Regions from separate parts of the Pseudomonas sp. KK18 genome, predicted to be linked through region 2. Evidence: predicted binding sites of a transcription regulator. Region 2 holds the regulator's gene; each other region holds the start of a gene.
What was found. Region 2 encodes FliA, which starts transcription of late flagellar genes. Its sites were predicted from a motif close to CTAAAGTTTNNNNNNNNNNNGCCGNTAA; they were not measured.

Region 1: a site for FliA is predicted at 3,339-3,366, ahead of V6607_RS20525 (methyl-accepting chemotaxis protein). Genes of this name have one in related genera too.
Region 3: a site for FliA is predicted at 5,784-5,811, ahead of V6607_RS00750 (methyl-accepting chemotaxis protein). Genes of this name have one in related genera too.

Annotation. Positions count from the first base shown of each region.
Region 1 covers NZ_CP146605.1:4,522,475-4,532,106, forward strand. Annotated here, with positions in the region: gene V6607_RS20515 (methyl-accepting chemotaxis protein) at 1-1,645, opposite strand, end outside; gene V6607_RS20520 (Na+/H+ antiporter NhaC family protein) at 1,716-3,035, opposite strand; gene V6607_RS20525 (methyl-accepting chemotaxis protein) at 3,410-5,557, shown strand; gene V6607_RS20530 (sensor histidine kinase) at 5,694-7,010, opposite strand; gene V6607_RS20535 (response regulator transcription factor) at 7,007-7,675, opposite strand; gene V6607_RS20540 (PepSY domain-containing protein) at 7,675-7,998, opposite strand; gene V6607_RS20545 (PepSY domain-containing protein) at 7,998-8,306, opposite strand; gene V6607_RS20550 (hypothetical protein) at 8,466-9,545, shown strand.
Region 2 covers NZ_CP146605.1:5,363,071-5,372,702, forward strand. Annotated here, with positions in the region: gene V6607_RS24030 (chemotaxis response regulator protein-glutamate methylesterase) at 1-188, opposite strand, end outside; gene V6607_RS24035 (chemotaxis protein CheA) at 238-2,448, opposite strand; gene V6607_RS24040 (protein phosphatase CheZ) at 2,460-3,248, opposite strand; gene V6607_RS24045 (chemotaxis response regulator CheY) at 3,267-3,641, opposite strand; gene fliA (RNA polymerase sigma factor FliA) at 3,812-4,552, opposite strand; gene fleN (flagellar synthesis regulator FleN) at 4,549-5,382, opposite strand; gene flhF (flagellar biosynthesis protein FlhF) at 5,503-6,819, opposite strand; gene flhA (flagellar biosynthesis protein FlhA) at 6,831-8,960, opposite strand; gene flhB (flagellar biosynthesis protein FlhB) at 9,435-9,632, opposite strand, start outside.
Region 3 covers NZ_CP146605.1:154,837-164,468, forward strand. Annotated here, with positions in the region: rRNA gene rrf (5S ribosomal RNA) at 1-17, shown strand, start outside; rRNA gene rrf (5S ribosomal RNA) at 127-242, shown strand; gene V6607_RS00730 (PepSY domain-containing protein) at 321-1,496, opposite strand; gene V6607_RS00735 (TonB-dependent siderophore receptor) at 1,568-4,060, opposite strand; gene V6607_RS00740 (FecR family protein) at 4,166-5,149, opposite strand; gene V6607_RS00745 (sigma-70 family RNA polymerase sigma factor) at 5,146-5,646, opposite strand; gene V6607_RS00750 (methyl-accepting chemotaxis protein) at 5,926-7,806, shown strand; gene V6607_RS00755 (SRPBCC family protein) at 7,849-8,298, opposite strand; gene V6607_RS00760 (amino acid adenylation domain-containing protein) at 8,326-9,632, opposite strand, start outside.

The DNA.
Region 1 (9,632 bases), 840 kb from region 2:
GCTGCCCCAGGTCCGCCAGGCTGCGGGAGGTCTGGGCACCCTGTTGGGTTTCATCGGCCACACTGTCAACCGCCACCGCGATCTGATGCACGCTGCGGTTGATCTCTTCGGCCACGGCGGTTTGTTCTTCCGCCGCGCTGGCGATCTGCGCGTTCATCGAGTTGATGGTGCCGATCAGCTGCGCCATGGTGTCCAGGGATGCTCCGGCTTCGTTGGCCTGGGCCGATGTGCCGTCACCGGCGTCACTGGAACGGCGCATGGACTCCACGGCGGCTTCGGTGCCTTTTTGCAGGCGGTCGATCATGCCCTGGATCTCCTGGGTGCTTTGCTGGGTGCGGCTGGCCAACGCCCGTACTTCGTCGGCGACCACGGCAAAACCACGACCGGCCTCCCCTGCCCGCGCGGCTTCAATGGCGGCGTTGAGGGCGAGCAAGTTGGTCTGTTCGGCAATCGAGCGGATCACGCCAAGCACGCTGACAATCGACGACACATCCTGCTGCAAGCTGTCCAGGGACACGCCGCTGCTGCGGATGTCGTTCACCAGCGCGTGAATCTGCGCGATGCTGCCATCCACGACTTTTTTCGCGGCCTGGCCTTCGGCGTCGGTTTGCTGCGCAGCGACGGCTGCGCCTTGGGCACTGCGCGCCACTTCATGGGCCGCGGAGGACATTTCGTTGATCGCGGTAGCCACCTGGTCGGTCTCGTGTCGCTGGCGCTCCATGGCCTTTTCCGAGCGGTTGGCTTGCTCGGCGACCTGGCTCACCAGGCCGGTAAGCTGGGAGGTCATCTCGGTGATCTGGCGTACCAGGCTGTGGATCTTGTCGACAAAGCGGTTGAAAGAGCCTGCCAGTTCGCCAAGCTCGTCCTGGCTGGTGATGGCCAGGCGGCGGGTCAGGTCACCCTCACCGGCGGCAATGTCGTCGAGGTTGATCTTCATCAGGTGCAACGGCCGCAGGATGGTATTGGCCACCAGCATGCCCACGGCGGCAATCACCAACAGCACCACCACGGCAATGCCGATGATGCTCAGCACCACGCCTTCCATGCGTTTCTCCACCTTGGCCTGAACCTCGGCAACCTGGGCGTCGATGCCGTCCAGGTTCACCGAGGTACCGATCACCATGTCCCACTTGGGCAAGTATTCGGTGTAGCCAAGCTTCGGCACCAGCTCGGTCTGGCCGGGCTGCGTCGAGCTGTATTGCAGGTAGTGGGTGCCGTCCTTGCCGACTTTCACCAGGTCGCGGTTGACGTAGACGCCGTTCGGGTCGCGGTTGTCCTTGAAGCTTTTGCCGACGCCGTCCGGGCTGTTGCCCTTGAACAGGCGAATGGTCTCGGAGTCGTAGCCGAAGAAATAACCGTCCTTGCCATAGCTGGTGTTGGACAGCAGCTTGACCACTTGCGTCCGTGCGGCCGTATCGCCTTGGGCGGCAGCGTCGTACAGCGGCTTGATGGTGGTCATCGCCACCTCGACGTAGCCGCGCAAGGTGGTCTTGGCGTCGTTGAGCAGGTTCTGACGGGTTTCTTCGACCTCGTTGCGGGCCTGCTCCCGAAGGATCCACACCGTGGTCAGGCTGATGATCACGGCAAACAACAACACGGGCAGGACAGCAAGGGACAGTACTTTGGCCTTTAGACTCAGACGCATGGCTCTTCTCTCTTGAGGGACAACTCAAGAGGTTAACGGCTAGTTACAATAAATCTGTAGGACAATCCCGTCAGAGCGTCATCGCGGCAAACCAGCCAAACGCCAGCAGCGGAATGTTGTAGTGCAGGAAGGTCGGTACCACGGTGTCCCAGATATGGTGGTGCTGGCCATCGATGTTCAAACCGGAAGTCGGGCCCAGGGTGGAGTCCGACGCAGGCGAGCCGGCATCACCCAATGCCCCGGCCGTGCCGACGATGCACACGATCGCCAGCGGGCTGAAGCCCAGCTGCACGCACAGCGGCACAAAGATCGCCGCCAGGATCGGCACCGTGGAAAACGACGAGCCGATGCCCATGGTCACCAGCAAGCCCACCAGCAGCATCAGCAGCGCGCCCACACCGCGGCTATGGCCGATAAACGCCGCGGAGGCTTGCACGAGTGTCTGCACTTCACCGGTGGCCTTGAGCACTTCGGCAAAGCCTGACGAGGCGATCATGATGAAGCCGATCATCGCCATCATCTTCATGCCTTCGGTGAACAGGTCATCGGTGTCGCGCCAGCGCACGATGCCCGACACCGAAAAGATCAGGAACCCGGCCAGGGCGCCAATGATCATCGAGTCCAGCCACAGCTGGATAATGAACGCCGCCGCAATCGCCAGGCCGGCCACCAGCAGGGTCAGCGGGTTGTAGTGCACCGCCACCTGCTCGACTCGCTCGATCTTCTCCAGGTCGTACACACGCTTCTTGCGGTAGCTGACAAACACCGCCACCAGCAAACCGACCACCATGCCCAGCGCTGGGAGGCCCATGGCATGGGTGACATTGACCTGGCTGATGTCGACACCGCTCTTGGCCACGTTGGCCAGCAGGATCTGATTCAGGAAGATGTTGCCGAAGCCCACCGGCAGAAACATGTAGGGCGTGATCAGGCCGAAGGTCATGACGCAGGCGATGAGACGGCGGTCCAGCTGCAGTTTGGTCAGCACATATAAAAGCGGCGGTACCAGCAGCGGGATAAACGCGATGTGGATAGGCAGGATGTTCTGCGAGGCGATGGCCACCACCCAGAGCAGACCGATCAGCAGCCATTTGACGTGACTGCCGCCCGTGGCTTCCTGGCGATCCACCAGCAGCAGGGCTTTATCGGCCAGCGCATGGGCCAGGCCGGATTTGGCAATCGCCACGGCGAACGCGCCGAGCAGCGCGTAGGACAACGCCACCGTCGCACCGCCACCCAGGCCGCTGTTGAACGCCTTGAGCGTCGCGTCGATACCCAGGCCGCCGGTCAGGCCACCCACCAGGGCGCCGACAATGATCGCGATCACCACATGCACGCGGGACAAGCTGAGCACCAGCATGGTGCCGACCGCGGCGATTACTGCATTAATCATCGTTACCTCAAGACAGAAAACATGAAAAAAGCACGCACCTGCCCGGGCTGCTGTCGGGAACGGCTGCCGCAAACCAGGTTTTAAGGGAGTTTTATTAGAGGGCGCGCACTTTGCAGCACCCGGCCTGCCTTGTCAAAAAAGTGGGGAGAAGGTTTGTCAGTGGTTAGGGGATTTGTCTGTGGCGAGGGGGCTTGTCCCCCGTTGGAGTGCGCAGCGCTCCCGCTTTTCTTGGGGCCGCTAAGCAGCCCAACGGGGGACAAGCCCCCTCGCCACACAAACAGGTTTAAATTGATCGTTTGAATAAAGAAAATTTCCGAGCCGCCGATACAGGCAGATCGTCTCTGTCGTATCGAAAGGTTAAGGAAGGCTCCATGTCGCTCAGACAGCTGTCCATTCAATGGAAAATTACCCTGCTGGCCGGTCTTTGCCTGCTGGGCATCGTGACCTTGCTGGTAGGTCTCTCGCTGTACCGCATGGCGCAGAGCTCCGACCTGGTCAAGGCTTCCAGTATGGAAATGCTCGACGAAGCCGCCCAGGCGCGCATCGAAGCCCAGGGTGAGGTCCAGGCCTTGGGCATTCGCCAGCAGTTCATGGACGCCTATCAATACGGCCACGGTTTTTCCCGGCAGGTGTTGTTCCTGCGCGAACAGGCCGAGAAACGCTTCCTGGATGCCTTCGACCTGCGCGAAGACCTGACCCGCCAGGTCAAGGCCGCGCTGCAGGCCAACCCTGACCTGCTGGGCCTGTCCCTAGTATTCGAGGCGAACGCACTGGATGGCAAGGACGAACTGTTCGCCAACCAGCAAGAGCTGGGCAGCAACGACAAGGGCCGCTTTGCGCTGTACTGGTCCCAGCCGACTGCGGGCAAGCTGACTTCAATGTCGCTGCCCGAAAGCGACATGTCCGACACCAGCGTCGGACCCAGCGGCGAAAAAGCCAACGCCTGGTTCACCTGCCCGCGCACCACACTCAAGCCCTGCGTGATCGAGCCGTACTTCTATGTGATCGATGGGCAAAAGGTGCTGATGACCAGCATCGTCTTCCCGCTGATGGTCAACGGCAAAGTCATCGCCTCGCTGTCGGTGGACATCAACCTCAACAGCCTGCAAGCCGTCAGCCAGGGCGCCAGCCAGAAACTCTACGACGGCCAGACCAGCGTCAGCATCATCAGCCCGGTGGGCCTGCTGGCCGGCTACAGTCCGGACGCCGGCAAACTCAGCCAGCGCCTGGATGCCGTCGACACCGCCAACGGCGCGCAATTGATCAGTTCGCTTTCCACCAGCACCCAGACCCGCAGCGTGCGCACCGACCACCAACTCAAGGTGCTCGCGCCGTTCCAGCCGATCCCCGATGGCAAGCCGTGGGGCGTGTTGCTGGATGTTCCAGAAAAAGTCCTGGTGGCTCCGGCTGAGGCCCTGAAGTCCAAACTGGACGCCGATAACGCCAAGGGCACCCTGCTGGAACTGAGCCTGGGCCTACTGGCAGCAATCGTCGGCCTGTTGCTGGTGTGGCTGATGGCCCGCAGCGTGACCCGGCCGATCCTCGGTGTGGCGCGCATGCTGGAAGACATTGCCAGTGGCGAAGGTGACCTGACCCGCCGCCTGGCCTACGACAAACACGACGAACTCGGCGAGTTGGCCGGCTGGTTCAACCGCTTCCTCGACAAGCTGCAGCCGATCATTGCCCAGGTCAAACGCTCAGTGCAGGACGCCCGTGGCACCGCCGACCAGTCGGCCGCCATCGCCACTGAAACCAGTGCCGGCATGGAGCAGCAATACCGCCAGGTCGACCAGGTGGCCACCGCCTCCCACGAGATGAGCGCCACCGCCCAGGACGTCGCCCGCAGTGCAGCGCAAGCCGCCCAGGCGGCCCGCGATGCCGATCAGGCGACGCGTGAAGGTTTGACCGTGATCGACCGCACCACCACCAGCATCGGCCACCTGGCGGCGGATATGAGCACCGCGATGGCCCAGGTTGAAGGACTGGCGGCCAACAGCGAGAAGATCGGTTCGGTACTGGAAGTAATTCGTGCAATCGCCGAGCAGACCAACCTGCTGGCACTGAACGCCGCTATCGAGGCCGCCCGTGCGGGTGAAGCCGGTCGCGGTTTTGCGGTGGTCGCCGATGAAGTGCGCAACCTGGCGCGACGTACCCAGGAGTCGGTGGAAGAAACCCGCCTGGTGATCGAGCAACTGCAAAGCGGTACCCAGGAGGTGGTCGGTTCCATGAGCAACAGCCATCGCCAGGCCCAGGGCAGCGTCGAGCAAGTGGGCCAGGCCGTGACCGCCTTGCGCCAGATCGGCGATGCGGTAACGGTAATCAGCGACATGAACCTGCAGATCGCCAGCGCCGCCGAAGAGCAAAGTGCGGTGGCCGAGGAGATCAACAACAACGTGGCGACGATTCGGGATGTGACGGAGTCGTTGTCCGAACAGGCGAATGAATCGGCGCGGGTCAGCCAGGCGTTGAACAGCCTGGCGAATCAGCAGCAGGGCCTGATGGATCAGTTCAGGGTTTGATGAGTTGCGGGATACTCCGGCAATCAGCCCGAGTATCCCGTAGCAGCTGTCGAGCCTTGGCGAGGCTGCGTTGGCGGTGTGTCAGGCATACCGCAACGCAGCCTCGCCGAGGCTCGACAGCTGCTACGGTTTGTTTTCAATGGCGGCGTGGCAGGTCGATGATGACCTTTAACCCGCCCAGCTCGCTCTCCTGCAACAGAAGCACCCCGCCCCACACCTCGACAATATCCCGCACGATCCCCAGCCCCAGACCATGCCCGTCAGTCTGCTCATCCAACCGCGTGCCTCGGCTGAACACCTGATCACGCTGGCTCTCGGGAATCCCCGGCCCGTCATCTTCGACAGCCAACCGAAAGCCTTCCGGGGTTTCGTCGATGCTCAACACAATCTCCGCATCCGCCCATTTGCACGCGTTGTCCAGCAGGTTGCCCAACAGTTCCAGCAGGTCTTCGCGGTCCCACGGCAATTGCAAACCGGGCGGCACGCGGTAACTCAAATCCAGGTGTTCGCCATGGATCATGTTCAGGGTCGCGAGCAACCCCGGTAATTCGCCGTCGCAATCGAACAAGGCACCCGGCAGTGTCTCTCCGGCCAGGCGGGCACGATTGAGTTCACGATTAAGCCGTTGCTGCACCTGCTCCAACTGTTCCCGCAGCAGCTTGCTCAGTTGCGGATGGTCCTTGAGCTGTTCGCTGGATGCCACGCTCAGCAACACCGCCAACGGGGTTTTCAAGGCATGGCCGAGATTGCCCAGGGCATTGCGCGAGCGCTTGAGGCTGTCTTCGGTGTGGGCCAGCAGATGGTTGATCTGCGCCACCAGCGGCTCCAGCTCCACCGGCACCTGGGTATCCAGTTGCGAGCGCTGGCCCTGCTGCAGTTGGGCGATCTGGTTGCGCGCGGTCTCCAGCGGGCGCAAGGCGCGGCGCACGGTGACCCGTTGCAGAATCAGGATCAGCAACAGCGCCGCCAGCCCCAGCACCAAGCCGATCTGACGCATCAGCCGAAAGCTTTCTCTGACGGGTGTGTAGTCCTGGGCCACGCTGATGGAAATCGACTGGCCAAACCGTTTGTAGTCCGAACGCAGTACCAGCAACTGCTGGCCTTCCGGCCCCAACTGCAGGTTGCCCTTCAGCCCGGCGTGGGGCAACTGCGGCAGTTCCTGGTCCCACAGCGAGCGGGAACGCCAATGGGTGTCGGCAAAATCGATACGGAAATAGTGCCCGGAAAACGGACGCTGGTACGCAGGAGACAACCGCTGCTCATCCAGTTGCACACCCGCCGGCCCGCGCACCAGCGCCACCAGCAGGTTCTCGCTGTCGTTGCGCAAGCCGGACTCCAGGTAACGTTGCAGGCCCATTTCGAACAGCCACAGGCTGGTCTGCGCCAGCACCAGGCCGACGATCACCATCACACTGATCAGCCCCAGGCTCAGGCGCCGCTGGATCGACTTCATGCCGGGCTGGCACCAAACCGGTAACCCTGGCCGCGCCGGGTCTCGATCACGCTGCGGCCCAACTTGCGGCGCAGGTGGTTGACGTGGACCTCCAACACATTGGAGTCACGCTCGGTCTCGCCATCGTACAAATGTTCGGCCAGGTGACTTTTTGAAAGGATTTGCTCGGGGTGCAGCATGAAGTAACGCAGCAGCCGAAACTCGGCCGCGGTCAGCTGGATCTCCTCGCCATCACGCATCACACACTGGCGACCCTCATCCAGGTGCAAGCCGGCAGCCTGCAAGGTGGGCTGATTGGCGTGGCCATGGGAACGACGCAGCAAGGCCTGGATACGCAGGTGCAGCTCTTCGGGATGGAACGGTTTGCTGAGGTAGTCGTCGGCCCCGGCCTTGAGCCCTTCGATGCGCTCGGCCCAGGAGTCGCGGGCAGTGAGGATCAGCACCGGCGTGGCCAGGCCGGCGGCACGCCATTGCGTCAACACCTCAAGCCCGGGCAAACCCGGCAGGCCGAGGTCAAGGATGATCAGGTCGTAGGGTTCGCTGCGCCCCTGGTACACCGCATCGCGCCCGTCCGCCAGCCAGTCGACGGCATAGCCCTGGCGATTGAGTCCGGCCATCAGCTCATCGGCCAGGGGTACGTGGTCTTCCACCAGCAGCAGGCGCATCAGTCGTCTTCCTTGTCTTTGAGCAGTTGACCGGTGTTGGCATCGAGTTCGATCTCGCGCACCACGCCTTCCACCGTCAATAGTTCGATTTCATAGATATAGCGCACAGGGCGATCCTTGTGCTCTTCAAGCTCGGCGTCCAGCAGCTTGGCGCCCGGGTAGCGCTCGAAAGCCGGGCCCAGCAGATGCTCAAGCGGCGCGATCACACCCTCCTGGCGCAGGCGAAGCGCCTCGTCCTGGCCCAGGTCACGAGCGGCCAGGCCTGAGCAAAATGCCAGGAGCACCAGCGCCACTTGAACGCTGGTGCGTAGATTTACCTTCATTACGTATCCTGATGATCCTTGAGGACGGCGCCGGTGACGGCGTCCAATTCCAGGTCCCACTCGACGCCCTGGGCGTCGCGCAGTTCAACCTGATAAAGGTACTTGCCGTATTCCTCTTCAAGCTCGGTTTCATGCACGGTGGCGCCGGGATGTTTGGCCAACGCCGTGGCGTTGAGCTTCTCGAAAGACACAATGGTACCAGCGTCGCGCAACTTCAGTGCTTCGTCCGGCCCCAGGTCGCGAGCCTGGGCGACGCCTGCGGTGAGGGCGATGATACTGCTGGCGATCAAGGCTGTGAGGGTTTTCATGGTGAGTCTCCGTTTCGGGATATTTTGCCTACGGGGCTCACGGTACTGGATCCAACTTAACTGAAACTGAATTGCCACCATGGCAATTCTCTGCGAGACCTTTGCCTGCAACCGGGCAAGATTTTCTATACTGCCCTGCTCGCGGTAAATGAGACCGGTATGACTGCTATCCATATGAAGTTCCCCGCCTTGACCCTCAAGGCCGGTAAACGCGCTTTTGCACGCATTCGTGAGCAGGGGCTTGCGCCTGCGGACGTCGGCATCCTTCCCGGCGCTGCCGGCGGGCCCAAGGCGCTGGGCATCCAGGGTCTGGACCTGGCGCTGTTTGGTGACTGGCTGCCCCGGGCGCCCCGCGAGCGTGCGCTGATCGGCGCCTCGATAGGCTCCTGGCGGTTTGCCAGTGCGTGCCTGCCCGACCCGGTGCAAGGCCTGCTCGACCTGGGCCGGCTGTACAACGCACAAAGCTTTGCCAAAGGCGTGACCATGGCCGAAGTCAGCCAGAGCTGCGTGCGCATGCTCGATGACTTGCTGGCCGGCCGCGATGCCCGCGTGCTCGACAACCCGCACTACCGGCTGAACATCATGGTGGTCAAAAGCCATGGCCTGCTCGCCGACGATCATCGCGGTCGGCTTGGTTTGGGGTTGTCCTCGGTGATCGCCGACAACCTGAGGGGCCGCGCGCGGTTGTCCCGGCACTTCGAACGGCTGATCGTCCACGACCCACGCCAGGCGCCACCGCTGCATGCGCTCAAGGATTTCCCGTCGCGCTTCCTTGATCTGGAACTGGGCAACCTGCGCCAGGCCTTGCTGGCGTCGGGCTCGATCCCCATGGTGATGCAAGGCGTACGCGACCTGCCGGGTGCAGGCCAAGGCACTTACCGCGATGGCGGCCTGCTGGACTATCACCTCGACCTGCCCTACCACGGCGATGACATCGTGCTGTACCCGCACTTCACCGACCGGGTCATTCCCGGCTGGTTCGACAAAGGCTTGCCGTGGCGCCGCGCCAATCAACAGGGTTTGCAGGATGTCCTGCTGCTGGCGCCGTCGAAGGAATACCTGGCGCGACTGCCCCACGGCAAACTGCCGGACCGCAGTGACTTCAAGCGCTTCATGGGGGATGACCCGGGCCGCAACAAGTACTGGCAAACCGCAATGAGCGAAAGCCAGCGGCTGGGGGATGAGTTTCTGCAACTGGCCGACAATGGCCAATTGGGCGAACGCCTGCTGGCTCTCTAGCGCCCTCTCCGTAGTAGCTGTCGAGCCCAAGCGAGGCTGCGTCGGCAGCACCTCGGTTTGTCAGACAAATCGCAAACGCAGCCTCGC
Region 2 (9,632 bases):
CCGTCCATCATCGGCATCTCGTAGTCCATGGTGATCACGTCCGGCTTGAGGGCCAGGGCCTGATCGATCGCCTCTTTGCCGTTGGTGGCCGTGCCGACCACCTGGATATTGGAATCCGATGAAAGAATTTCCGAGACGCGGCGGCGGAAGAAACCCGAATCGTCCACCACCAGGACCTTGACTACCATAAACACTCCGTTAGGCCGGGCGAGGGACAACCGCCCTGCCCGGGCCGAATCAAATACGCCGTGCGGCGTAACGCTTGAGCATGCTCGGAACATCCAGAATCAGCGCGATCCGACCGTCACCGGTAATGGTCGCACCCGACATGCCCGGGGTTCCCTGCAGCATTTTGCCCAAAGGCTTGATGACCACTTCTTCCTGGCCCACCAGTTGATCGACCACGAAGCCGATACGCTGGGTGCCCACGGAAAGAATCACCACATGGCCTTCGCGCTGCTCTTCATGCTTGGCCGAAGCCACCAGCCAGCGCTTGAGGTAGAACAGCGGCAACGCCTTGTCGCGCACGATCACCACTTCCTGGCCGTCCACCACGTTGGTGCGCGACAGGTCGAGGTGGAAGATTTCGTTGACGTTGACCAGCGGGAAGGCGAACGCCTGGTTGCCCAGCATCACCATCAGGGTCGGCATGATCGCCAGGGTCAACGGCACCTTGATGACGATCTTCGAGCCCTGGCCCTTGGTCGAGTAGATGTTGATCGAGCCGTTGAGCTGGCTGATCTTGGTCTTCACCACGTCCATGCCCACGCCACGGCCCGACACGTCGGAAATCTCGGTCTTGGTGGAGAAGCCCGGGGCGAAGATCAGGTTGTAACACTCGGTGTCGGTGAGGCGGTCGGCGGCGTCCTTGTCCATCACCCCACGCTTGACTGCAATGTTGCGCAGTACCGTGGGGTCCATGCCTTTGCCGTCATCAGTGATCGACAGCAGGATATGGTCGCCTTCCTGTTCGGCCGCCAGGATCACTTTGCCCTGGCGGTTCTTGCCCGAGGCTTCGCGCTCTTCCGGCGTCTCGACACCGTGGTCGACCGCGTTGCGCACCAAGTGGACCAGCGGGTCGGCCAGGGCCTCGACAAGGTTTTTGTCGAGGTCGGTTTCTTCACCCACCAGTTCCAGGTTGATCTCTTTCTTGAGCTGGCGTGCCAGGTCGCGAACCAGGCGCGGGAAACGGCCGAAGACTTTCTTGATCGGCTGCATCCGGGTCTTCATGACGGCGGTCTGCAAGTCTGCGGTGACCACGTCGAGGTTCGACACGGCCTTTTGCATGGCCTCGTCGCCACTGTTCAGGCCCAGGCGCACCAGGCGGTTACGCACCAGCACCAGTTCGCCGACCATGTTCATGATGTCGTCCAGGCGCGCGGTATCAACCCGCACGGTGGTTTCGGCTTCACTGGCCGGTTGCTTGTCCGGGGCCGGGGCAGCCGTGGCAGCCCGGGCCGGTGCTGGAGCCGGAGCCGGAGCCGCTTTCGCTGCGACAGGCGCGGCAGCCTTGGCGGCAGGAGCCGGTGTTGCGACAGCCGCGGCAGCAGCCGGTGCAGCAGCGCCGACCACTTCGGTGAACTTGCCCTTGCCGTGCAGTTCATCCAGCAGGGCTTCGAATTCGTGATCGGAGATCAGTCCATCGGCGGCCGGCGCAGCAGCGGGTGCCGCAGGCGCGGCGGCCGTTGCGGCGACTTCCGGCAGAGCCTCGGCGGCAAACGAGCCTTTGCCGTGCAACTGGTCCAGCAGCGCTTCAAATTCGTCGTCGGTGATTTCATTGCTGACGGGCGCCGCGGCTTCCGTTGGCGCTGGCGCTGCGGCCACCGCGTCCGGGGCAAACTGGCCCTTGCCGTGCAACTGGTCGAGCAACGACTCGAACTCGGCGTCAGTAATGTCTTCGGTGGTCGGCACCATGGCCGGCGCACTGGCTGCCGGCGCTTCGGCTTCGGCCTTGACGGCGTTCAGCGAGTCCAGCAGTTGTTCAAATTCGCTGTCGGTCACGTCGCCCGCAGGCTCGGCAACCGGCTCAGCCACCGCTTCCACCACGGGAGCGTTGGCCGCAGGTTCCGCCAGGCGCGCCAGAGCGGCCAGCAGTTCCGGCGTGGCGGCAGTGATCGGTGCGCGCTCGCGCACTTCACTGAACATGCCGTTGACCGCGTCCAGTGCTTCCAGGATCACGTCCATCAGTTCCGAGTCGACGTGCCGCTCACCCTTGCGCAGGATGTCGAACACGTTCTCGGCGATGTGACAGCACTCCACCAGCTCGTGGAGCTGGAGGAAGCCGGCGCCCCCTTTTACAGTATGAAAACCGCGAAAAATTGCATTGAGCAGGTTCGCATCATCCGGTCGGCTTTCCAGCTCGACCAGTTGTTCGGACAGTTGCTCTAAAATTTCGCCGGCCTCTACAAGGAAATCCTGAAGGATTTCTTCATCGGCGCCGAAGCTCATGGGTGTGCTCCTTAGAAGCCTAAACTGGACAGCAAATCGTCTACGTCGTCTTGCCCGGATACAACGTCTTCACGTTTATCGGCATGAATCTGCGGACCTTCACCCTTGGCGAGGTGTTTTTGTGGATCTTTTTCAGAAAGGATCGCTGCGCGGTCATGTTCGATGCCGGCAAACCGGTCGACCTGGCCCGCCATCAACACCAGTTTGAGCAGGTTGCTTTCCACTTCGGTGACCAGTTGGGTCACACGCTTGATCACCTGACCGGTGAGGTCCTGGTAATCCTGGGCCAGCAGAATGTCATTGAGGTTGCTGGAAACCGTGCGGTTTTCCTGCTCGCTGCGGGACAAAAAGCCCTCGACCCGACGCGCCAGCTCACGAAACTCCTCAGCGCCCACTTCCCGACGCATGAACCGGCCCCAGTCAGTGCTCAGGGCCTTGGCTTCACTGGCCATACCGTTGACCAGAGGCGTGGCGTTTTCCACCAGGTCCATGGTGCGGTTGGCCGCCGCCTCAGTCAGCCTGACCACGTAGGACAGGCGTTCGGTGGCATCCGTGATCTGCGAGATTTCCTCAGCCTGGGGCATGTGCGGGTCAATCTGAAAATTGACTATCGCACTGTGCAACTCACGGGTGAGCTTGCCCACTTCCTGGTACAGGCCGCGGTCACGGGTCTGGTTGAGCTCATGGATTAACTGCACCGCGTCGCCGAACTGGCCTCTTTCAAGGCTTTCGACGAGTTGATGAGCATGTTTTTTCAGGGTCGACTCAAAGTCGGCCTGCGATGATTCTTTATGCTCCATAGCTCCCCCGTGGCAGCATCAATGACCGATGCGTTCGAAGATCTTTTCGATCTTCTCTTTCAAGGCCAGTGCAGTGAATGGCTTGACCACGTAGCCGTTGACCCCGGCCTGGGCGGCTTCGATGATCTGTTCACGCTTGGCTTCAGCGGTCACCATCAGCACAGGCAGGCTGCGCAGTTTTTCATCAGCGCGCACGTGGCGCAGCAGATCGATACCGGTCATGCCCGGCATGTTCCAGTCCGTTACCAGAAAGTCGATGCTCCCGCTGTTGAGGATCGGAATCGCCGTAATACCGTCATCCGCCTCGACCGTGTTAGTGAACCCAAGGTCACGCAACAGGTTTTTTATGATCCGCCGCATCGTTGAGAAGTCATCAACGATGAGGATTTTCATGTTCTTGTCCAATTCGACCTCCAAGCAGTCTTAAACGCGCCCAGCACCTGGGCGCGCCATATCAATCAACAGGCGTTACACAAAAAGGACTACCGGGGGCGCACCACGGGCCAAGCCCGTCCGGGCGCAGGGCCTGGACGGTATCGTTCGCAGTGTCCCCACACTGCCTGTCAGCGCGCTCGCCACTCTCCCAAACGCCCCCGCAAGCGGGCCGCGCACTGGCTGTGTAACTGGCTGACCCGCGATTCGCTGACCCCCAGGACCTCACCGATTTCCTTGAGGTTCAGCTCTTCGTCGTAGTACAGCGCCAACACCAGTCGCTCACGCTCCGGCAAATTGGCTATCGCGTCCGCCAGCGCGCTCTGGAAGCGTTCATCTTCCAGGTCCCGTGACGGTTCGAGATGGGCACTCGCGCCGTCCTCGTGCAGCCCTTCATGTTCGCCATCCTGTAAAAGGTCGTCGAAACTGAACAGCCGGCTGCCCAAGGTATCGTTCAAAATCCCGTAGTAATCGTCGAGACTCAATTGGAGTTCGGCCGCAACTTCATGATCTTTAGCGTCGCGACCGGTTTTTGCTTCAATTGAGCGAATTGCGTCACTCACCATCCGCGTATTGCGGTGCACTGATCGCGGCGCCCAATCACCTTTACGCACTTCATCGAGCATGGCCCCACGGATACGGATACCCGCGTATGTCTCGAAACTCGCGCCCTTGCTCGCGTCGTACTTGGTCGACACTTCAAGCAGGCCGATCATCCCGGCCTGGATCAAGTCTTCGACCTGCACGCTGGCAGGCAAGCGCGCCAGCAGGTGATAGGCAATGCGCTTGACCAGGGGCGCATAGCGCTCGATCAATTCGACTTGACTGTCACGTGCCGACTTCTTGTAAAGGTTGTAGCCGCTGGCTGTCATAGCACCGGTCCTGCGCTCGTCTGATGCACCAATCGCTCGACGAAAAACTCCAGATGCCCCCGGGGATTGGCGGGCAACGGCCAGGTATCGACCTTCTGGGCAATAGCCTTGAACGCCAATGCGCACTTCGAACGAGGGAACGCTTCATAGACCGCACGCTGCTTTTGCACGGCCTTGCGCACACACTCGTCGTAAGGAACTGCGCCAACGTATTGTAAGGCGACATCGAGGAAGCGATCCGTGACCTTGGTCAACTTGGCGAACAGATTCCGCCCTTCCTGCGGGCTTTGGGCCATGTTGGCCAGCACGCGGAAGCGGTTCATGCCGTAGTCGCGGTTGAGCAGTTTGATCAGGGCGTAGGCGTCGGTGATCGAGGTGGGTTCGTCGCACACCACCAGCAACACTTCCTGGGCTGCGCGCACGAAGCTGACCACGGATTCGCCTATCCCGGCGGCGGTGTCGATCACCAGCACGTCGAGGTTGTCGCCGATGTCGCTGAACGCCTGAATCAGGCCGGCATGTTGCGCCGGGCTCAGGTGCACCATGCTCTGGGTGCCGGAAGCGGCCGGCACGATGCGAATCCCGCCGGGGCCTTGCAACAGTACGTCGCGCAGCTCACAGCGGCCTTCGATGACATCGGCCAGGGTATGTTTGGGCGTCAGTCCCAGCAGAACGTCGACGTTCGCCAGCCCCAGGTCAGCATCCAGCAGCATGACGCGACGGCCAAGCTCTGCCAGGGCCAGGGACAAATTCACTGACACGTTAGTTTTTCCGACGCCACCTTTGCCGCCGGTCACCGCGATCACCTGTACGGGATGCATGCTGCCCATTTTATTTCTTTACCTTGTCTTGCTTAGACGCAGGCTACATAAGTTGGCCGCGCGAACTGCTGGCAGGCCATCGATGTAGATACTTTTCACTGTCATTTTTAAATAGAAAGCCATGATGCCTCAGCCAACTCGCTTGTTCGGGCTGTGGTAGAGGTCAGCAAACATGTCAGCCATAGCTTCCTCACTGGGTTCTTCCTGCATTTGCACGCTGACAGCCCGGCTGACCAACTGATGACGGCGCGGCAGATGCAGATCATCCGGGATCCGCGGCCCGTCGGTCAGGTAGGCGACCGGTAATTCATGACTGATTGCCAGGCTCAATACTTCGCCCAGGCTTGCCGTCTCATCCAGTTTAGTCAGGATGCAACCCGCCAGCCCGCAGCGCTTGTAGCTGTGGTAGGCGGCGGTCAATACCTGCTTCTGGCTGGTAGTGGCAAGCACCAAATAGTTTCTGGATTTGATCCCGCGCCCGGCCAGGCTTTCCAGCTGCATGCGCAGGGCCGGGTCGCTGGCTTGCAGGCCGGCGGTGTCGATCAGCACCACGCGCTTGCGCAGCAATGGGTCGAGGGCGTTGGCCAGGGACTGGCCCGGGTCGACGTGGGTCACCGGCACATTGAGGATGCGGCCCAGGGTCTTGAGTTGTTCCTGGGCGCCGATGCGGTAGCTGTCCATGCTCACCAGCGCGATGTTCTGGGCGCCGTACTTGAGCACGTAACGTGCGGCCAGCTTGGCCAGGGTGGTGGTCTTGCCCATGCCGGCCGGGCCGACCATGGCAATCACACCGCCTTCTTCCAGGGGTTCGATTTCCGGGGTGACGATCATCCGCGCCAGGTGGGCCAGGAGCATGCGCCAGGCCTGGCGAGGTTCTTCAATTTGCGTGGTCAGTTGCAGCAGGTCGCGGGACAACGGGCCGGACAGGCCAATGCGTTGCAGGCGACGCCACAGGTTGGCCTGTTGTGGCTGGCTGCCCTGCAACTGGTTCCAGGCCAGCGAACCCAGCTGCACTTCCAGCAGTTCACGCAGGCCGTTGAGTTCGAAACGCATCGAGTCGAACACCCGCTGGTCTACCGCCGGCGCCGGGGCTGGCGCAGCAGGACGCGGTGGTTCAACAAAAGTCGGCTCTACCAGCGGCTCGGACGCGGTCAACGGCAGCCCGGCAAACAGCTGGCGATTGGTGGAGGCGTCGCTGTCGCCACGCATGCTCAGTTCAGCCTGGGCCGAGACAATGCGCGAAGCGGTCTTGCGCAGCTCGTCTTCCAGTTCCATGTTCGGCACGCGCGGCGCCAGGGCCGAGGGTTTGTAATCCAGGGCAGCCGTCAGCTCCACACCGCCGGCAATACGACGGTTACCGATAATCGCAGCGTCGGCGCCCAACTCATCACGTACCAGTTTCATGGCCTGACGCATATCGGCGGCGAAAAAACGCTTCACTTGCATATCCCACTACCTCAGCCGTTGGGCCCTACTGTCGCGACGATAGTCACTTGCTTATTGTCAGGAATTTCCTGGTAAGCCAATACGTGCAAATTCGGTATAGCCAGGCGTCCAAACCGCGACAACATCGCCCGGACGGGGCCAGCCACCAGCAGGATCACCGGATGGCCTTCCATTTCCTGGCGCTGCGCGGCCTCGATCAACGAACGCTGCAGCTTCTCTGCCATGCTTGGCTCCAGCAACACGCCCTCATCAGCGCCCTGCCCAGCCTTCTGAATACTATTGAGCAATATTTGTTCCAACCTTGGTTCCAAGGTGATAACAGGCAGCTCGGAGTCAAGCCCTACAATGCTTTGGACGATTGCACGCGACAATCCGACGCGCACTGCGGCCACCAGGGCGGCAGTATCTTGACTCTTGGCGGCATTGTTGGCGATAGCTTCGGCAATGCTGCGAATGTCCCGCACCGGCACCTGCTCGGCCAACAGCGCTTGCAGCACCTTGAGCAGTTGCGAGGTGGACAGCACACCCGGTACCAGCTCTTCGGCGAGTTTTGGCGAGGCCTTGGCCAGCAATTGCAAGAGTTGCTGGACTTCTTCGTGGCCAATCAGCTCGTGGGAGTGCTTGTACAGAATCTGGTTGAGGTGGGTGGCGACCACAGTGCTGGCGTCGACCACGGTGTAGCCCAGCGACTGCGCCTGGCTGCGCTGGCTGATTTCGATCCATACCGCTTCCAGGCCAAAAGCCGGATCTTTGGCGGTAATCCCGTTGAGGCTGCCAAACACCTGGCCCGGGTTGATCGCCAGTTCGCGGTCCGGGTAGATCTCGGCCTCGGCCAGAATCACCCCCATCAGGGTCAGGCGGTAGGCGCTCGGGGCCAGGTCGAGGTTGTCGCGAATGTGCACGGTGGGCATCAGGAAGCCCAGGTCCTGGGACAACTTCTTGCGCACACCCTTGATCCGCGCCAGCAATTGCCCGCCCTGGTTGCGATCCACCAGGGGAATCAGGCGGTAGCCGACTTCCAGGCCGATCATGTCGATCGGGGTCACGTCGTCCCAGCCCAGCTCCTTGGTTTCCAGGGCGCGGGCCGGCGATGGCAGCAGTTCCTGCTGGCGCGCCACTTCCTGCTGGGCAATCACCTTGATGTTGTTTTGTTTTTTCCAGAACAGGTAGGCACCGCCGGCGGCCATGGCGGCCATGCTCAGGAACGAGACATGGGGCATGCCCGGCACGATGCCCATGATCGCCATGATGCCTGCCGCCACCGCCAGCGCCTTGGGCGAGGCAAACATCTGCCGGCTGATCTGCTTGCCCATGTCTTCGGAGCCCGAAGCACGGGTCACCATGATCGCCGCAGCTGTAGATAACAACAGTGATGGCAATTGCGCCACTAAACCGTCACCGATGGTCAGCAGGGCGTAAACCTTGCCGGCGTCGCCGAAGGTCATGCCGTGCTGGAAGATGCCGACCGCCATGCCGCCGATCAGGTTGATAAACAGAATCAACAGGCCGGCGATGGCGTCGCCGCGCACGAATTTGCTGGCACCGTCCATGGAACCGTAGAACTCGGCTTCCTGGGCGACTTCAAGGCGACGGGCCTTGGCCTGGTTCTGGTCGATCAGGCCGGCGTTGAGGTCGGCGTCGATCGCCATCTGCTTGCCGGGCATCGCGTCGAGGGTAAAACGCGCGCTCACCTCGGAAATCCGCCCGGCGCCCTTGGTCACGACCACGAAGTTGATGATCATCAAGATCGCAAAAACCACGATACCGACCACGTAGTTACCGCCGATCACCACCTCGCCGAAGGCCTGGATCACCTTGCCCGCGGCGGCGTGGCCGTCCTGGCCGTGGAGCATTACCACCCGTGTGGAAGCCACGTTAAGCGCCAGCCGCAGCAGGGTGGCGATCAGCAGGATGGTCGGGAATACCGCGAAATCCAGCGGCCGCAGGGCGTATACGCACACCAGCAACACGACGACCGACAGCGCAATGTTGAAGGTGAAGAACACATCCAGCAGGAACGGCGGCATCGGCAACATCATCATTGCCAGCATCACCAGCAGCAACAACGGCACACCCAGATTGCCTCGCGAGAGGTCAGTCAGGGTGCCACGGGCCGTGCTGAGCATTTGAGAGCGATCCACCGGTATTCCTCGTTTCCTTGAAGCAAACTTTTGACGCCGGGAAGCGTCCTGGAGGCGGTATTGCAAGAAGCCTTCCAACTTTTGCTTGAGGAAGCAGATCGGTCTCACGAACAGCGAAGGGCTACCGCCGTACACACATCACCTGTGGCGAGGGAGCTTGCTCCCGCTGGGCTGCGCAGCAGCCCCGGAACGGCTTGCGCGCTTTGCCTGATTCACCGCGGTAGCTTTATTGGGGGCGCTTCGCACCCCAGCGGGAGCAAGCTCCCTCGCCACGCTGATTGAGGTAGCGCCCTCGCCCGCGACTTACACGGTGCGAGATGCAATTGCGGGAACGCTCAGGGGGATTTTTGTTGTTTGGGCGGACGCCTTCGCGAGCAAGCCCGCTCCCACATTTGACCGCGTTTCTACAGGATATACACGGTCAAATGTGGGAGCGGGCTTGCTCGCGAAGAGGCCAGGAGGGACGCTACAAAATCAGGAATCCCGACGCAAATCCGGCGGAATCGGCAGGTCTTTGAGCGGATCCGGCCGCTTGCCCTTGCCCGCCCGGTACTGGCGGATCTGATACACGTACGCCAACACCTGAGCCACCGCCAGATACAACCCGGCCGGAATTTCCTGATCCAGGTCGGTGGAGTAGAAGATCGACCGCGCCAACTCCGGCGATTCCAG
Region 3 (9,632 bases), 2.0 Mb from region 2:
GTAGGTCATCGTCAAGATTAAATTCCAGAACCCCTGATTGCTTATGCAGTCAGGGGTTTTGTTTATGTAGAAGTCCATGATTTTCACCGGCACGTTGCGAACGCAACGGTCTGGTACACAGAATTTCTTGACGACCATAGAGCATTGGAACCACCTGATCCCATCCCGAACTCAGCAGTGAAACGATGCATCGCCGATGGTAGTGTGGGGTTTCCCCATGTGAGAGTAGGTCATCGTCAAGATTGAATTCCGAAACCCCTGTCTGCTAGCGCAGACAGGGGTTTTGTCGTTTAAGGGCTGGGCAAACAACTAGAACCGGCTCACCCTTTGCGTGCCTTACTGCTTCGCCTGGCCATTAACTTGCGCCACCATATATAGATCCCGGTAGCAGACAACATCGCGATCACAGCTCCCAGCAGCGCAATCAGCACCTGACCCGTCACCCCGATGATCCTGCCCCCATGGATCGGCAGTTGCAGCCGATAAAAGCGCTCTCCCAACGTACCTTGCCCTGCTATTTCCTGCCCCAGTAAACGCCCATCCGTCCCGTGGAAAAACAACCAGGATTTCCCATGGGCCTCGGTATCATGTTGTCCAAAACCCGCCCCATAAAAGTTGTACTCAAAGCTGTAGTAAAGCTCTCCAATCGCCGCCGTCAGTCCCAGCCGCTTGCCTTCCTCCAGCGCCCGCTCATAGGCCTGTTGATAACTCAGTTGTGTCACGCCCAATTGCTCGGCGGGTAACCTGCCACGGGCCTCATAGACGCTAGGCTTAACCGATGAGAACAGCGAGACAGCAGGCTTGAACACCTGGCTCGGCAAATTCATCGCGACGCTGCTGACTGCAATCGGCAGCAACAACAGCCAAAGCCATAACCCGCCTGCACGATGCAGGTCGAAGTTCAGCCGATAAGCGTGGCCGCCCTTGATCTTCCACGCCGTGGACCACTTCTTCCAGAACGGTTTACCTCTCGGTAGGGTCAGCCACAGCGCGATAAAACAATCGAACACCCATGCGATCGCCACCAGTCCCATCAGCCACAAACCCCAATTACCCGGCAGTGTCAGGTTGTAGTGAAATTCCAGAATGAACGGAATGAAGTTCTCGCGCTGAAAGCAGCAAGCCCCCCAAACACGCCGGCCCATTTCTTCGCCGCTGACCGGATCCAGGTAAAAGACCTGGTTGGGCTCCTCAAAGGGTTTGCCCGTCGCCGGATCGTTTCTCGCAACTGCCGCCAGCATCGCGGTATGACCGGCCTCTTGTGGATACTCCATGTACCAGACTTGCAGTTTGGGATGCTGCCCCTGCAGCGTGTCCACCAGTTCACCTGGCGGCAATGCCGAACCTTTGGCCGTGGCTTGATAAAAGCCGGGATTGAGCCATTCATCCAACTCATGGTTAAACGCCAGAAGGCTGCCCGTGAGTCCCGCCATCATCAGAAACAACGCCGTTGCCAACCCGACGTAGCGATGAATTAAAACCAGCAATGCGCGCATAAAAATTTCCTGCAAAGACGACAAAGCCAGCGCCTGGAATCAGGAACTGGCTTTGTATGAATCGAGAGGGATTAGAACTGGTAGCTCACCGTCGCACTGACGTTGCGCTCTTCACCCAGGTAGCAGAAGTTCAAACTGGCACACGACGCCACGTACGACTCGTTCGTCAGGTTGTTGGCATTCAGGCGTACATCCACACCCTTCAGTCCAACCTTGCCAAGGTCATAACCCATCGAGGCGTCAAACAGCGTGTAGGCGGGCACCTTCATGGTGTTCTCCGCATCTGCCCAGCTGTAGCCGACATAACGAACACCACCACCGAGTCGCAGGCCATCCAGTGCGCCGCTATCGAACTTGTAGTCTGCCCATACCGACGCCATATGACGCGGCGCCTGCGTCGGCGAGTTCCCCTTGTTCTCGATCACGTTGTCTGCGGTACTCAGCGTGCTGACCATCGACTTCGAATACTCGATATCGGTGAAGGTATAGCTGCCCAACAATTTGAGATGGTCGGTCAACTGCATATGCGCCTCCAGCTCCAGGCCCTGGGAGCGCACAGCGCCGACCGCGCGATAGAAGTTTTCCTGCGGCAGTTTGGTCGCCAGGTTTTCCTGGTCGATGCGGAACAGCGAGGCCGTGAACAAATTGTCGGTACCCGGCGGCTGATACTTCAAGCCGACTTCCCACTGGGTGCCGTCGGTAGGTGCAAGGGGATTGCCGGCACTGTCCGAATAGGAGTTCGGGTTGAAGGATTCGGAATAGCTGACGTAGGGCGCGAGACCGTTATCAAACAAGTAGAGCGCTCCGGCCCGGCCGGTCAGTTTGGTACGTTTATCACTGATCTCTGTGCCCAGCGGTCGTCCCGCTTCGGCAATGCGATTTTCATCGGAGGTCTCAACCCAGTCCTGACGCAGCCCGAGGGAGAACCGCCACTTGTCCATCTCAATCAGGTCTTGCAGGTAAACGCCGGTCTGCTCGAGCCGGCGCAGATAACTGGTTGGGCTGTAATAGCTGATCTCGGAATTGCCATACACCGGGTTGAACGCATTGATTGGCGCAAGAGAGCCGCTGCTCCAGTCCACGACGGTTTTGCGCCGCTGATAGTCCGCCCCCATCAACACCGTATGCTTGGTCGCGCCGGTAAAAAATTCAGCCTGCAGCATGTTGTCGATGATGAACGCATGCAGCTTTTCGTCACCGCCTGAGTAATAGCGATTCAACTCATTACTGGTGGGCGTAGTCCAGCCATAGGCATATACCTGGTCCAGCCGGACCTTGGAGTCCAGATACCGAAAGTTCTGCCGCGCGGTGAAAACATCATTGAAGCGATGCTCGAACTGATAGCCGAACGACTGTTGATCACGCTTGTACCCATCAATGCCCGGCTCGCCTTCGAAGAAGTGGTTGGAGATCCGCTGGCCGTTGCGCTGGTGCAACGCGCCATCTGCCGGCATGCCTCCGTGGTAGCCACCGTCGGGGTCATGCTGCAGGTAAGCCTGGAGTGTGAGGGACGTGTCATCGGTAAAGTCGATGCTCAAGGTGGGTGCCAGCGCGTAGCGTTTTTCCTTGGCATGGTCGAATTGCGTGTCGGACTTGTCTGCAAGCCCGGTCAGTCGGTAAGCAATGCGCTTGTCGTCATCCACCGGGCCGCTGAAGTCGAAACCCATGCCTCGCTGCCCTTGGGAACCTATCGTGGCCTGGACCTGATGGTATGGCTCAAACAATGGCTTCTTGCTGGTCAACGCCACCAGCCCACCCGGCGAGCTGCGCCCGTAGAGCACCGATGACGGTCCTTTGAGGATATCTACGCGCTCGAGGAAATACGGGTCCACCTGCATGGTGCTGTAGGTTCCGCTGTCACCCATGGATTTCAAACCGTCCAGGTAGATGTTATCCACCGAACCGTCGTTGAAACCACGCATCGCCACATAGTCATAGCGGTGAGTGGCGCCATAAGGGTTGGTCAGCACGCCAGGGGTGTAACGCATGGCCTGGGCAACGGTTTGCGAGCCTTGGTCGTCCATCTGCTCGCGGGTCACCACTGAAACCGTCTGAGACGTTTCCAGCAGCGCGGTACTGGTCTTGGTGGCGATCTGGCTGTGGGTCGCGTTGTAGCCTTCCATGCTGCCCAGGGCATTACCCAGGGCGAAGCCTTTGATGTCGGTGGTCGGCAAGGTCAGCGCCTCGCTCTCGGGCTGGACCTGCAACACGAAACTCACGTCGTCCTGCGCCTGCGCCTGCAAGCCTGAGCCGTTGAGCAATTGGCTCAGGCCCTGTTCGGCCGAGTACTCCCCGTGCAGCCCGGGAGACTGTCGGCCCTGAGTCTGCGCAGGCGTGCTCGAAAGGGTGATGCCTGCCTGACGGGCAAACTGATTGAGCACATCGCTCAGCGCGCCTGCCGGGATGTCATAGCGCTGGCTGATACGTTCGACCCCGCTATCAGCCGCGACACCGGCCACTGGCAGCAAGCCGATGCCCATCGTGGTCGACAGCAATGCTGCGCGTACGGCTTTGCCGAGCAAAGGGTAGGAAGAGGGAGAGTTGCTGAAAAAACGCACAGTCATTATCGAGATCCGTAGAGGTCGCTGAAGGCAGATTGAATTGCTTACCGTCTAAGCCGGACTCACGGAAAAAAGCCGCCAAAAATAAATCAGGCACGCCAAAAATAATCAGGCCTGACGCTCCAGGCTCACCCACCAGCGGGTGCGATAGCGCAGGCGCACAGGCAGCGTCTGCGGAAGGATCGCCAATAGTTTCTCGGTGTCCTCCAGGCGAAAAACACCAGACAAGCGCAAATCTGCGATATCGCTCGAGCAGCCCAGATAACCATGGCGATAGCGCCCCACCTCCGCCAGGAAGTCGGCAAGACGCATGTTGCGGGTGACGATCAATCCGTCGGCCCAGGCCCCTGTATCCATATCCGAAGGCGGCGCCAGAGCGGCCGCATTCTGACGCACCAGGTAGCTTTCTTCTGCATGCACTTGAGTGAAAAGCCCGTCGGCGGTATGCGGTGAATGAATCGCCACGTTGCCTGACGCGACGCTCAGGCGTGTGCAATCGCTGTCCTGGCGCACCACAAATCGCCCGTCTATTCCTTCGAACAAACCATGACGGGTGCGAACCAGCAGGGGGGCGGTCGCCGCGGCGCCGCAGGTCACCAGGATTTCCCCGCGCACCAATGTGATCAAGCGTTGTTGCGGGTTGAAGTCGAGGTCCACTGCGCTATCGGTATTGAGCTGCAGGCGCGTGCCATCCGGTAGTTGCACGCTACGGCGTTCGCCAGTGGTGGTAGCCAGGTCAGAGGTCCAACGCTGCCAGCCGGTGAGGTCTCGGCTGACCCAGGCCGCCGAACCCATCAACAGCACGCCGGACAATACCTTCAATGCCTGCCGGCGCCCAAGGCGCTGGGCACTGTTCTCCAGCGCCACATGGGCCCCGGGAATCGCCGCCAACTGGCTGCTTAATTCATGCTGCAGTGCCTGCACGCGTTGCCAGGCCAACTCGTGTTCATGATGAGCCTCGCGCCAGTGCTCGCACTGCGCCTTCAGGCGGACATTGGCGCGATTGTTACGCAGGCGCAGCATCCAGCTGATGGCCTGCTTGACCACCTGCGGGTCGATTCCTGCGCGCGCGGTGTTATCCATCGAGGTCATGCCTCATACCGCAGCACATAACAGTGATAAAGCGCCTCGGCGACATAGCGTTCCACCGAACGCAGTGATACACCCATCTGCTGCGCAATCTGCTTGTAAGTCAGGCCGTCGCATTGAGCCAGTAGAAACGCCTTGCGTACCTTGGGCTTGAGTCCGTCCAGAAGCCGGGCGATGGACTCCAGCAATTCCAGAATCAACGCACGTTCTTCAGCACTCGGCGCCAAGGCTTCGGGCAAATGCGCGATGGACTCCAGGTAGGCGCGCTCGATTTCTTCGCGACGCCAATGATCGATCACCAGGCCCCGCGCGATAGTGCGCAGGAAAGCGCGAGGGGCCTTGAGTTCGAAACGTTCGGTTTTTTGCAGCAGCCGCACGAACGTGTCCTGGGCCAGGTCCGCCGCATCCGCTGCGTTACCCAGACGGCTGCGCAGCCAAGTGTTCAGCCAGCCATGATGGTTGCTGTAAAGCGTCTGTACTGCGTACTCGGATGAGGGCATTCACACGGCCTGGCAAAGCGTCACAAATGATAATTAGTCGCATTGTCGACAAGCCTGAAAAATTTTGCAACTCCTGACGTTAGAGCGCTACCACTGGTCGGTTTCTGACATTAAAAGCAGATGCTTCTCACAAATTCCTAAGATTTATCCTGCCTTGGCCGAAAGCCTGACGAGCCATGCGTGCACCGAAATAGAGCAGTCGCAGAGTCTGCCTATACCGTTACATGGAATGTTGCATCCGGCACGCTCACCCCCTTTTGGCAAAAAGAAGTCAATGAAATGAATCTCAAGTTCAGTCATAAAATTCTGTTGGCCGCGTCAGGCGTAGTGGTTCTGGCCTTCGCGTTATTCACGTTCTACAACGACTACTTGCAGCGCAATACCATCCGGCAAAACCTGGAGTCGTCCATTCAGCAATCCGGTGAACTCACCGCCAGCAGCGTGCAGAACTGGCTCAGCGGGCGGGTGCTGGTACTGGAAAGCCTCGCGCAAAACGTGGCCCATCAAGGCAGCTCTGCCGATCTTCCGGGGTTGGTCGACCAGTCGGCATTTACCTCCAACTTCCAGTTCACCTACGTCGGTTCCACCAACGGCGTGTTCACCCAGCGTCCCGACGCCAAAATGCCCGACGGCTACGATCCGCGTCAGCGTCCCTGGTACAAGCAAGCTGTCGCAGCCGACAAGACCATGCTTACACCGCCCTACATGGCTGCGGTAGGCGGGCTGATCGTGACCATCGCGATGCCGGTGAAAAAGAATGGCGAACTGCTTGGCGTGGTCGGCGGTGACCTGAGCCTGCAAACCCTGGTGAAGATCATCAACTCGGTGGATTTCGGCGGCATCGGCCATGCATTCCTGGTCAGCGGTGATGGTCAGGTGATCGTCAGCCCGGACCAGGACCAGGTGATGAAGAACCTCAAGGACATCTATCCCGGCACCAACGTGCGCATCGAGAAGCTCAGCCAGGAAGTGGTCTTGAATGGCCAGGAACGGATTTTGTCCTTCACCCCGATCAGCGGGTTGCCGAATGCCGACTGGTACATCGGCCTGTCGATCGACAAAGACAAAGCCTACGCACCGCTGGGTAAGTTCCGCACCTCGGCATTGATCGCCATGTTCATTGCGGTTGCCGCCATTGCCGTGTTCCTCAGCGTCCTGATCCAGGTCTTGATGCGCCCGCTGACCACCATGGGCCGCGCCATGCAGGACATCGCCCAGGGCGAGGGTGACCTGACCCGCCGCCTGACAGTGGAAAGCAAGGACGAGTTCGGTGACTTGGGCAGTGCCTTCAACCAATTCGTCGAGCGTATTCACGCGTCGATTTCCGAAGTTTCCTCGGCGACGCGCCAGGTGCACGACCTGTCCCAGCGAGTAATGGCCTCGTCCAATGCGTCGATCATCGGTTCCGACGAACAAAGCGCGCGCACCAACAGCGTGGCCGCAGCGATCAACGAACTGGGGGCCGCCACGCAGGAAATCGCGCGCAACGCTGCTGATGCTTCGCAACACGCCAGCGGTGCCAGTGAGCAGGCCGATGATGGGCGCAAGGTGGTTGAGAAAACCATCCTGGCGATGTCGGAGCTTTCGCAAAAAATCAGCCTGTCCTGCACGCAGATTGAAACCCTGAACGCCAGCACCGACAACATCGGCCACATCCTGGACGTGATCAAAGGCATCTCCCAGCAAACCAACCTGTTGGCCCTCAACGCCGCGATTGAAGCGGCACGTGCCGGTGAGGCCGGGCGTGGGTTTGCCGTGGTGGCGGATGAAGTACGCAACCTGGCGCACCGCACCCAGGAGTCGGCAGAAGAGATCCACAAAATGATCACCTCGCTGCAGATTGGCTCGCGTGAGGCCGTGACCACGATGAACGCCAGCCAGACCTCGAGTGAAGAAAGCGTCGAGGTCGCCAACCAGGCCGGTGAACGCCTGGTCAGCGTGACGCAGCGGATCGTCGAGATCGACGGGATGAACCAGTCGGTAGCGGCCGCCACCGAGGAACAGACCGCCGTGGTGGAAACCCTCAACGTCGACATCAACCAGATCAACCTGCTGAACCAGCAGGGCGTGGCCAACCTCAACGAAACCTTGAAGGATTGCGACGCCTTGTCTCAACAGGCCAACCGCCTGAAGCAGTTGGTCGACAGTTTCAAAATCTGATCGATGAACACACAGGAGCGAGCCTGCTCGCTCCTGTCTCCTTTAGCCAAACATCGCTCGCACATTCGCCAGCGCACCGTCGGCGAATGCCTGCACAAACGGCTCAAATCCCTCCGCGCCAGGTTCAACCGGCTCGGCGATGATCGTCCAGGTCACCCGTGAGGATCCTGCTCCCAACGGTTCGACATCCATGGCGGCCCACAACCGTGCTACGCCCAAGGTGTTGTAGATCGTGGTCCAGGTCATGCGCATGGCCTGCTCGTCGCGGCTGTTGAGTTGCTCCACCACCAGGTGTCCATCGTGGAAGAACTTCTTGCGCAGCGATCCCGCGCCCGCACCAGTGATTTCGATGTGGGACAAGGCGGGGATGAATCGATCAAATCCGCCAAAGTCACCGACCACCGCCCACGCACCGGCGGCATCACAGGCAACCACAACTGAGGACACCACAGGTTTGGCGCAAGGGTTGCGAATCAACGTATCGGGTTTCATAAGGTCTTCCTTCAATTGAGAGCCTGGTCACAGGAAACCGGTGCTGCGCAGGTACTCGCAGCCCTTGCGTAACAGCGCCGGATTTTTTTCGGGGTAGCGTCCGCCCATCTGCTCTACTCCGCGTCGTGCGTTGTCATGGCGGATCATCGAGGTATCGCCGATGTCTTCGCCCACACCGTTGAGGTAGAAGCCCAGTACGCCGAACAGCGCATTGCGGCTGTCCACTGTGTGCAGGTGACGTTGCCAGTGAGCCACGCTCACCAGCTCGAATGTATGGCCTGCCTGGCGAAAGGCGTCGACGTAGGTTTCCCAGCTCAGGGGCTGCGGGTTATGCAGGTTGAACACCGTCCCTCCAGCACGGCAGCGGCTGCTGTGGAACGCAATAAACCGGGCGAGAAAGTCCACCGGCATCAGGTCGAAATTCAACTCAAGGTGCGGCACCAGGCCCAGTTGGAGTGAACCTTTGAGCATCAACATCAGGCGATTCTTCTGTGGCTCGCAGACTCCGCTGCGGCTGTTGAAGCTGATGTTCCCCGGGCGATGGATATTGACCCAGGCACCTTGAACTGCGGCGCGTCCCAGCAAGCGTTCGGCAACCCATTTGGACAGGTTGTAGCCATTCTGGATGTAGAGCGGCGGGGTGGCCGCGGCGGGGTTTTCGAGTACCTGGCCATGTGCGTCGATAGTGCTGGCGGCCGACAGCGTCGAGATAAAATTGAAGACCTTCTTGCACCGGGTTTCACACAGGCGCAGGCATTCCAGCACCGGTTCGACGTTGTCCTTGGCCAGGGTGGCGTAATCCATCACATGATTGACGTGGGCGGCGTTGTGCACCAACACGCCGAACTCCCCGGCGAGGTAGTCATACACCTCACTCGACAGGCCAAGACGCGGCTGGCTGATGTCGGCGGCATACACCTGCACCCGGCTCAGGTCCAGGTGTTCCAGACGGTACTCTCGCAGGGCCTCGGCAAACCTCGCGGTCGCCGAATGTCCGGGCCGTTCGCGCACCAGGCACGCCACTTCAAGTGCACCCTCGGCCAACAGTGCCTCGACGATATGCACCCCGAGAAAACTGTTGGCCCCGGTCACGATCACCCGGCGACGTTCGCCCGCCTGTTCAGCCGGCAATGTCTGCACATGCAGCTCACGCAGCGCATCCCGGGTAGCCTGGCCGGTCGGTGCTTCGGGTGGTGCGTCGTCCCCCATCAGCGTAGCGAGGGTACGAACCGTGGGGGTTTCAAAAAAACGGCTTAGGGAGAGGCTGCGCCCGAACTGCTCGCGGATACGCAGCAGCATCGTCGACAGCAGGATGGAATGGCCGCCAAGATTGA